DNA from 2 places in the Flavobacterium sp. CHNK8 genome. Region 1 is predicted to be linked to the other one. Evidence: riboswitches for the same ligand, from Rfam matches in the RefSeq annotation. Region 1 holds a riboswitch; the other holds the start of a gene.

Region 1 (5,369 bases):
TACAATGATTTTTCTTCCTGTAAGTCCAGTATCTCCGTGAGGTCCTCCAATTACGAATTTTCCTGTTGGGTTAATATGGTATTGAATTGCATCATTAAATAAATGAGCATGCTCAGGATTTTTAGTAATAATTCTTGGGATCAATATCTCAATAATGTCTTTTTTGATTTTAGCAAGCATAGTAGCTTCTTCGTCAAAATCATCGTGTTGTGTAGAGATAACAATCGCATCAATACGAGTTGGTTTGTTATCGTCGCTGTATTCTAAAGTTACTTGTGATTTAGCATCAGGACGCAAATACGTAATTTCATTGTTTTCACGTCTTAAAACAGCTAGTTCTTGCAATAATTTGTGAGACAAATCAAGTGCCAATGGCATGTAATTCTCCGTTTCATTGGTTGCATAACCAAACATCATTCCTTGGTCACCAGCGCCTTGCTCTTCTTTGCTTGCTCTGTCAACACCTTGATTGATATCAGCAGATTGTTCGTGAATAGCCGAAAGAATACCGCATGAATTGGCTTCAAACATGTATTCACTTTTGGTATAACCAATTTTTCGAATCACTTCACGTGCAATATTTTGCACATCTAAGTATGTATTTGATTTAACCTCACCAGCCAAAATAACTTGACCGGTAGTTACTAAAGTTTCACAAGCTACTTTTGATTCAGCATCAAATGCTAGAAAGTTATCAATTAATGCGTCTGAAATTTGATCTGCAATTTTATCTGGATGTCCTTCGCTCACAGATTCTGACGTAAATAAATAGGCCATAAGTTTTATTATTTTATAAAATTAAGCGAGAAAAAATAATTGCTGAAAAGGTCTAAAGGAGAGTTCCTGCTTTAGCATTTTTTTACTGAAAATTATTCAGTATTCACAATGAATTGATTTCATTATGAAGAGGTTGCAATCAGTTCAAATTTTTCCTCTTGTATTTGGGTGCAAAGGTATGAAACCATTTTGAATTGCATATTAATCTTAACTTTTTTTTACTGTTTTATCTTTCGGAAATATTTTTTAAATCAAAAACAAAATTAGCGACATAAAAATTTTGTACTTTAAAAAACATTTGCGATATTTGATAATCAAAATAAGTAATCATGAAATCATTTATTTGCAATATGTTAAAGGTCGCACAGGGAAATTCCTGAGGGTTGCTTATTGCATAATTTGAACTAAATTATATAGTAAAGCTTCCCAGTATTTGGGAAGCTTTTTTTTTTGAAATACCACTAAGAATAAAAATTTATGAATACACTAAAATGCCAACAAAAAATGTATGCAATAGCGCCTATTTGTGCTGTTGTACTATTTGATATATCGTGACCCCGAAAGGACAGGTTGATAAAACTAAACCCCTTTTGGATTCGTATCTAAAAGGGGTTTGTTGCTTTTAGCACTACTGCAATTTTTAGAGAATAAAAAAAATAGCATTTGATGAAAGTTTTTTTCAAGATTAGGAACAAAAAAGGATAAAAAAATACAATAAAAATTAAATCATAGTAAAAACTGGTATTGAAGTTGATACTAAAAAGGAAAAATAATCATTACACAATTAATAACTTAAAATGAACAACAATGAAAAACAACAATTATTTTAGTAAAGCAATCCTTTTAATAAGGCAAGGATTATGGGGGTCAAAAAAAAGTAACACTACTGCTCCAGTGGTAAATGAGCTAGTTCATCCTAGATTTGAGATGGCTACCAATGATGTTACAGCACTAAAGACAGTGCCTAATTCATTACTTTTTTTAATGTATTCCAAAGAAAATGATGTCCTTTTTATTTAGGGATTCCAAATGTATTTTAATCAGCGAGAAAATACATTTTAAATTAGGATTGCTGTTTTAACGGAGTTTTGGTCTAAAACGACATATTTCTTTGTTAAAACAGCTTGCTTTTTGCATACTTTTGCGAATACTGCAAAAGTAATTCAGACTAAACTTTGCATAAAAATTTGCTCAGAATAAAAATTAGTGCTTTATTTGCACTCACAAAGTTCACAACAGTATTGAAATGTTATAAAGAAAGGCAGAGGGATTAGACCCGATGAAGCCTTAGCAACCCTTCGATTTATCGGAGAAGGTGCTGCATTCTACCACGCCCATCGTGGAAAGATAACACTAAGAATTTGTCTAGATAACACCTAGCTTTCTTTCTAATATTTCCAAACACAAGTCCTAATTATAACAGATTTGAAATTGGAAAATAAACCAACAACAATTACATTACACAATTTCACCACGGAGGCAGGTGCAATTTATGCTACCCTAAACTTAAGTTATCAAGTTTTTGGCTTACCATTACATGCAGCTCCTATTGTTTTGGTCAATCATGCGCTAACCGGAAATTCACAGGTTGTGGGTGATAACGGTTGGTGGAATGAACTAATTGGCGCCAACAAAACTATCGATACTACAAAATATACCGTACTTGCTTTTAACGTTCCTGGAAATGGATTTGATGGAGCTGTAATTGAAAATTATCTTGATTTTACAGCAAGAGACATCGCTAAAATTTTTATAAAAGGCATTAAGTTGCTCGATGTTGCAAAACTCTACGCTATTATTGGAGGTTCTGTAGGTGGTGGAATTGCTTGGGAAATGGTTGCACTAGAACCAACAATAACCCAAAAATTAATTCCTATTGCGACCGATTGGAAAGCGACAGACTGGCTTATTGCCAATTGTTTTTTGCAAGAACAAATTCTTAATAATTCATCTAAACCCATTCAGGATGCCCGCGCACACGCCATGTTGTGTTATAGAACTCCAGAATCATTTGCGGCAAAATTTCAGCGAACAATTAATGAGCAGTTAGCCATTTTTAATGTGGAAAGTTGGTTGTTGCATCACGGCGAAAAATTACAGCAGCGTTTTCAATTGGCATCCTACAAAATGATGAATCAATTATTGAAAACCATTGATATTACTCGCAATAGGTCCTCGTTTGAAAATACAATCGAAGCTGTAACGGCAGAAATTCACATCATTGCCATCAATTCGGATTTGTTTTTTACGGCCAGTGAAAACAAAACCACTTTTGAGCAAATACAAATATTAAACAAAAAAGTCAGTTATCAAGAAATAGTTTCCATTCACGGACACGATGCTTTTTTGATAGAATACAAACAATTACACAATTTGCTTCAAGATTTATTCTAAGCTACAAACACACAACACAATGAAAATATTAAAATTTGGAGGTAAATCGTTATCAAATGGTGACGGATTAAATAAGGTGGTTGCCATAATAACAGACAAAGTAAATCAGGGAGAGAAAATTGCAATTGTAGTTTCGGCGCGTGGCAATGCAACTGATGAGTTGGAACAAATTTTAACTCTTGCTTCTCAAAACGGAGATTACAAGCCACTTTTTGAAGATTTTAAAAAATACCAGCAAGACGTTTATGATGCTGTTGATTTGTCTGAGGAGTTTACTATTTTAGAAAAATTGTTTGAAGGTGTAAGTCTGATTGGCGATTACAGCAAAAAAATCAAAGACCAAATTTTGTCTAAAGGCGAATTGCTTTCGGCAAAATTACTAACGGCGATCTTGATAGAAAAAGGAATTCATGCTCGTTTTACAGATACGCGTGAATTGATAAAAACCGATGCTAAATTTGGTGATGCACAACCCTTAGAACAACTTTCGAAGAAAAATGTGGTTGCTTTTTTTAAACAAAACACTGAAAATACAGTTAATATAATCACAGGTTTTATAGGTTCTACGACCAATAATGATACTACAACTTTGGGAAGAAACGGGAGTAATTACACCGCTTCGTTGATTGCGAATTATTTAAATGCCGACGAATTACAAAATTACACACATGTTGACGGAATTTATACTGCCAATCCTGATTTAGTTGTTGATGCTAAAAAAATTGACCATCTATCATTTAATGAGGCGAATGAGATTGCTAATTTTGGAGCAACTATTTTGCATGCCAAAACTATCATTCCGTTATTAGAAAAAAACATTCCGCTTCGAATTTTAAATACTTTCAATCATGAAAATAAAGGAACTTTAATTACTTCCAATTCTAATAAGGAAGGAATTAAAACGCTTTCGGTTCTTGAAAATGTGGCTTTGGTCAATCTTGAAGGTAGAGGTCTGCTGGGGAAAACTGGTGTCGATGCTCGAATTTTTAGAGTAATGGGCGACAATAATATCAGTGTGAGTATCATTTCCCAAGGTTCATCAGAGCGTGGAATAGGTTTGGTTGTGGCTGCCGACAAAGCTACTACGGCCATGATTGAATTGGAAAAAGAATTCGAAAATGATTTCTATTCAAAGGATGTCAATAAAATAACTGTTGCTGATGATGTAGCTGTCATCTCCATTATTGGTCAGGATTTAAGTACGTTTCACAAACCTTACACGGCTTTAATCAAGAATAAAATTGTTCCGATTCTGTTCAACAATACCGTGACGGGTAAGAATGTGAGTTTGGTTGTTAAAAAATCACAGTTGCACAAAGCTTTGAATGTGATTCACGGAGAGATTTTTGGCGTAGCCAAGAAAATAAATATCGCTGTTTTTGGTCATGGTTTGGTGGGTGGTACCTTGATTAATCAAATTTTAGAATCGGCAGCAGCCATTGAAAAAAGAAAAGACATCAAATTGAATGTCTTTGCGATTGCCAATTCTAAGAATGTGCTCTTGAATAAAAACGGAGTGACACCTAACTGGAAAAACGAGATTCAAACCAACGGATTCTCATATACTATTGATGATGTTATTGCCTATGCAAATGAGCATCATTTAGAGAATTTAATTGCCATTGATAATACCGCAAGTGCTGATTTTGTCAAGAATTACATTTCGTTAGTAGAAAATAGTTTCGATTTGATTTCGTCAAACAAAGTAGCCAATACGTTGAGTTATAGTTTTTATAAAAAATTGAGAAAAGTTCTGGTAGAAAACCAAAAGACGTATCTTTATGAAACCAATGTTGGAGCAGGATTACCTTTGATAGATACCATTAAATTGTTGCACCTTTCTGGCGAAAATATCACAAAGATTAAAGGGGTTTTCTCGGGAACATTGAGTTATTTGTTCAATAATTTTTCGGCCAAAGACGTGCCGTTTAGCGAGATTTTAAAAGAAGCCATCGATAATGGATATACCGAGCCAGATCCAAGAGAGGATTTATGTGGAAATGATGTAGGACGAAAATTATTGATTTTGGCTAGAGAACTAGACTTGCAAAATGAGTTTGAAGAAATTTCGATTCAAAATTTAATTCCAGAACATTTACGAAGTGGAGATGTAGGAGAGTTTTTGAATAAATTGACGGAGTTTGATCCTATTTATGCAAAAATAAAAGCCGATCAAAAACCGAATCACGTGTTGCGTT
Region 2 (5,369 bases), 1.3 Mb from region 1:
GAATGTAGCTTTTTAAGTTCATTTTGATTAAAAATTAAAAGTCCCCAAATCTACATTTGGGGACTTTTATGTTATTTAAAAGGTGTTGACCATTTTGTATCTACATAGACATTTGTTCCAGTTAAGGTTTTTAGAAAGGCGATTAAAGCGTCTACTTCTGAGGCATTTAAATTTAATTTTTGACCAAAACCATTTGGCCTTAACCTAGCGTCAAGATTTGTATTTCCAGGTGCTAGGTTTATTGTGCCGTAATGGCCAATTACATTTTGAAGCGTATTCAAATTTGCGGTATGCATGAAAGCGCCATTGGTACTTCCATCTGCTTTTACCAAGTCTCTAAGTGATGGTGATTTAGTATTTGTGATGTCAATTCCATTTCCATTTAGTATCCCGATTATTCCATTATTTCTACTGTTTGGGTCAATACTAAATTCAGGAGCTTGATGGCAACCCGCACAACCTACTCCTCCAGCAGTTCTATTTCCAGTAGCGTCAAAAACAGGCGGTGTTAAAAATAAATTTTTACCTTGGTTTTCTTGAGCTGTAAAATTAGGAAACTGTTGGTTGTCATTTGCAACAAGAGCTCGACCAGCATCATATTTTGCATCGAATGATTGAATGCTTCTTACAAATTGTGATAAAGCTAACTGAATTTTGTTTTCAGTAATATCTTCGGATCCATATACAAACTTGAACAATTCTTTATAATACCCTATGTTTTGTAGTTTAGTAATTAATGCAGTAAAGTTGCCATCGCCTAATGTGCCACTAAAACCCATTTCAATATGGTCTTGAATAGGTTGGGTTACTTGGTTCTCTAAAGTTGAAGCTCTTTCATCCCAAAAGAATTTATTTTCATTTGAAAATCTAGTATTTATTAATCTCATGGAGTGTCTACTAGTTGTTCCGTTTACTCCTGTACTAGCTGCTGCAACATCTCCAAAAGCATTTGCTTGAATGTGACAAGAGGAGCAGGAGATGGTATTTTTTGACGATAAATTCTTATCGTAGAATAAGACCCGTCCTAAAGTGGCACCTTTATCTGTAATGGCATTCCCCGCAGTATTATCTTTAGTGATATAGCTAGGAATCGTTTGGTTCGAATAATTATCCAGTTTGTTAACATTTATTTTGCCGGTAAATGTTGTTGTAATATTAGGATACGGATCAATAGCTACATATTCATTTGCGTCATCATTTTTACTACAACTTAGAACTAAAATAAAGCTTATTAATGATAGGAATTTTTTCATAATGATTCTATTAATGTTAATATTATATAGATTGTATATTAAATTGTGATAATGTTTAGACTATGTTTGTCAAAAATAGTTTAATTTATGATAATTTTTAATTTGATAACACTTTATTTTATGAGATTTTTAATTTTAAATAAAGTTCGGTTTGTTAAATATTGCATAATATTTTAAATTTTAAAGTGTTTGTTTAGTTTATCATAAAATATTAATTACTTTTGCACCCGTTATCACGAATCCTTCAATAGGATAGCAACCTGCAACAACAAGCAAGGTGCTAAAACGATAAGCCAAATCTTTTGGAAAAAATGTTGTTTACATTCCCAATACCAGCTTTGTTTTTCGTCATAACACTTAATTTAAAATTATTTTTATGACAAAGTTTACTAAGGAATTTGGAAATCCTTTTGCATTGATTCCGCTATTTATTTTTATTTTTATTTTTTTAGGAGCAGGTATTTTGCTTAATGATTTTTATGCTTTTCCTTCTCCTGTTGCTGTTTTAGTAGGTATTGTTGCTGCTTTTATTTTATTTAAAAACAGTACAGAAGATAAAGTTGATACTTTAATTGCTGGTTGTGGTGATAGTAAAATTATAACCATGTGTTTGATTTATTTATTTGCAGGCGCTTTTGCTGTGGTGAGTAAAGCCATGGGTGGAGTTGATGCAGTTGTGAACCTAGGTATTAATACCATTGATGCAGCGTATTTTCCATTGGGAATTTTCTTAATAGCCTCGTTTTTATCAACTGCTACAGGTACTTCTGTTGGAGCTATAGTTGCAATAGGACCTATTGCGATGTCACTTGCTGATAAAAGTGGTGCTTCTATGCCATTGATAGCAGGCGCTTTACTTGGTGGCTCTATGTTAGGAGATAATTTATCAATGATATCAGACACTACCATCGCTGCCACTCAATCTCTAGGTTGTGATTTAAAAGATAAGTTTAAGATTAATTTGTTTATCGCGCTTCCGGCGGCAATTGTAACTATTTTAATTTTCTTTTATTTGGGATTTAATTCAGATGTTGTTTCTGTGGATATAGCAAAAAGTGATTATTCATTATGGGCAATCTTGCCTTATGTTTTAGTGATAATTTTAGCAGTTGTAGGTGTCAACGTTTTTTACACCTTACTATTAGGTACCATAATTGCGGGTTTTATTGGTTTTTATAATGATTCTTTTACAGTAATGGAGTTTACTCAGAAAATTTATGAAGGATTTACGAGTATGACCGATATCTTTCTGCTTTCAATGCTTACAGGAGGATTAGCAGCTATGGTGGACAGGGCTGGTGGTATAACATGGGTTTTAAATCAAATCAAAAAAAGAATTAAAAGTAAAAAATCAGCACAAACTGGAATTGGAGTATTAGTAGGATTTGCAAATTTAGCTATTGCAAATAATACAGTTTCTATTGTTATTACCGGGCCCATAGCAAAGGAAATTAATGATGAATACGGGTTGAGCGCTAAAAAATCGGCTACTATTTTAGATATTTTTTCATGTGTAATACAAGGGATATTGCCTTATGGTGCTCAGATATTGTTGATATTAAACTATGCAAATGGTAAATTAAATTTTATAGATATTTTAAGTAATGCGTGGTATCATTTGTTTTTGCTAGTATTTACATTGATTGCCATTTATGCTGCTTTTTGGGATAAACTAGCATATCGTTTTTTGAAGGTTTAATTGTAAAAATTATTGTTCATAATTAAAGCTAAATTTTTTTTAAAAAAGGAAATAGTATATATTTGGCAAGTCGTTTTTAGCCCTGATAGCAACGGAAATCCTTTTGGGTACGCGACAGCGGACCTAAAAGATTGCAGTGAATAGCAGGAATAGCTTCAAATAAAAAATAAACTAATTTTTGAATATGAAATTACTAGAAGGAAAAGTTGCCATTATCACAGGCGCAAGTCGCGGAATTGGAAAAGGGATTGCAGAGGTTTTTGCTAAACATGGAGCCAATGTTGCTTTTACATATAGTTCATCAGTAGAATCTGCGATGGCTTTAGAAAATGAGTTAAACGCTTTAGGTATTAAAGCTAAAGGATACCAATCAAACGCTGCAGATTTTAACGAAGCACAAACATTTGTGGATGCTGTTTTGGCTGATTTTGGAACGGTTGACGTGTTGATTAATAACGCTGGAATTACAAAAGATAATTTATTGATGCGTATGTCCGAAGAAGATTTTGACAACGTGATGGATGTGAATTTGAAATCGGTTTTTAACATGACAAAAGCGATTCAGCGTACTTTTTTAAAGCAACGTTCGGGATCAATTATTAATATGAGTTCAGTGGTAGGGGTAAAAGGTAATGCAGGACAAACGAACTATGCAGCATCTAAGGCTGGAGTTATTGGTTTTTCAAAGTCTGTAGCACTGGAATTAGGATCTCGCAATATTCGTTGTAATGTAATTGCGCCTGGATTTATTGAAACCGAAATGACTGCAAAGTTAAACGAAGATGTTGTAAAAGGTTGGAGAGATGGAATTCCGTTAAAAAGAGGTGGCTCTACAGAGGATGTGGCTAACGCTTGTCTTTTCTTTGCTTCGGATATGAGTGCTTATGTTACAGGGCAAGTATTGAATGTGTGTGGAGGAATGCTTACCTAGGTTTGTGAAATGAGTATTTAATTCATTCTACACTTCTAATGAATTCTAGATTACATTTAAGTTTTCAAATTTAAAATATTTTAATAAACACTACATGACAACATCTACCTTGCTACTATTAGTTTTATCATTATTAATAGCGGGCGTATTGTCATATTTTCAATATTTATACAAAGCTAAAAACAAGTCAAAATTGAGTTTGTTTTTAGCTTTTTTTCGTTTTACCTCTATTTTTTGTCTGTTTTTATTATTGCTAAATCCGATAATTACTCGGGATAATTTAGTCATCACAAAGTCGCCTCTTGCTGTTGTGGTTGATAATTCAAGTTCTATAGCTTTTCTTAAAAATGAGAAGAAAACTAAAGCAATACTCCAAAATATTCAGAGCAATACGGCTTTGAATGATAAATTTGACGTTCAAGTTTTTCAATTTTCTGAGGATTTTAGTCCTTTGTCAAGTATTGATTTTAAAGGCAGTCAAACCAATATTGATCTTGTAGCAAACAATCTAAAAAGTATATTTAAAAATACAGTTTTTCCAACGGTTTTGCTTACTGATGGAAATCAAACATCAGGTAACGACTATGTTTATAGTTTTGAACCATCAAATAGAGTATTTCCTCTTGTAGTAGGTGATACTGTTACTTATCTTGATTTTAAAATCAATCAGTTGAATGTGAATAAGTATGCTTTTCATAAAAATAAATTTCCAGTAGAGGTGTTTTTACAGTATTCAGGTTCAAAAACGATGGATGCTGATTTTTCATTGTCTCAAGGGAAAACTATTTTGAATAAGCAAAGCATGCGTTTTTCTCCTTCAAAACGAACACAATCCCTAACGTTGTTTTTACCTGCAGATAAAATAGGATTACAACTTTATAAAGCGACAATTACTTCAAAGGTAAAAGAAAAAAACACCTTTAATAATGTAAAGAATTTTGCAGTTGATGTTATAGATCAAAAAACAAATATTGCAATAGTATCAGCAATAAATCATCCGGATTTAGGAGCTTTAAAACGAGCAATAGAATCTAATGTACAGCGTAAAGTTACTATTGTTAAACCTAACGATATTAAAGATTTAACACCATATTCGGTTTTGATTTTGTATCAACCTAATTCAGATTTTAAATCAGTTTTTGATGCCAATACAAAATTGAAAATCAACAGCTTTATTATTACTGGTAATAGTACTGATTTTAATTTTTTGAACAATCAGCAAACGTCACTTAATTTTAAAATGAGTGGACAAAAAGAGGATTATTTACCTGTTTTTAACAATCAATTTAATTTGTTTGCTGCTGAAAATATTGGCTTTGAAAATCTGCCTCCTATTCAAAATCCATTTGGCACTATAACTACAAATGCTGGCGTTACCGTATTGTTATCGTCAAGAATTAGAGCAATTGATACGCAGATGCCTTTACTGGTTTTTGCAGAAAGTCAATCCGGTAGAAATGCTTTTTTAATGGGAGAGAATAGCTGG

The links. A riboswitch is a leader RNA that binds a small molecule or an ion and turns the genes downstream of it on or off. The one in region 1 is predicted to bind S-adenosylmethionine.
Region 2: it holds a riboswitch for S-adenosylmethionine, as region 1 does, so the genes downstream of both, K5V07_RS07900 (Na+/H+ antiporter NhaC family protein) here and K5V07_RS02460 (alpha/beta fold hydrolase) in region 1, are expected to answer to the same signal.

The regions. Positions count from the first base shown of each region.
Region 1 is NZ_CP081492.1:594,446-599,814, forward strand. It holds gene metK (methionine adenosyltransferase) at 1-777, opposite strand, end outside; gene K5V07_RS02455 (hypothetical protein) at 1,585-1,797, shown strand; SAM riboswitch class I at 2,024-2,131, shown strand; gene K5V07_RS02460 (alpha/beta fold hydrolase) at 2,209-3,171, shown strand; gene thrA (bifunctional aspartate kinase/homoserine dehydrogenase I) at 3,191-5,369, shown strand, end outside.
Region 2 is NZ_CP081492.1:1,865,029-1,870,397, reverse strand. It holds gene K5V07_RS07910 (hypothetical protein) at 1-16, shown strand, start outside; gene K5V07_RS07905 (cytochrome-c peroxidase) at 72-1,253, opposite strand; SAM-I-IV-variant riboswitch at 1,479-1,575, shown strand; gene K5V07_RS07900 (Na+/H+ antiporter NhaC family protein) at 1,630-2,952, shown strand; gene fabG (3-oxoacyl-[acyl-carrier-protein] reductase) at 3,137-3,883, shown strand; gene K5V07_RS07890 (hypothetical protein) at 3,978-5,369, shown strand, end outside.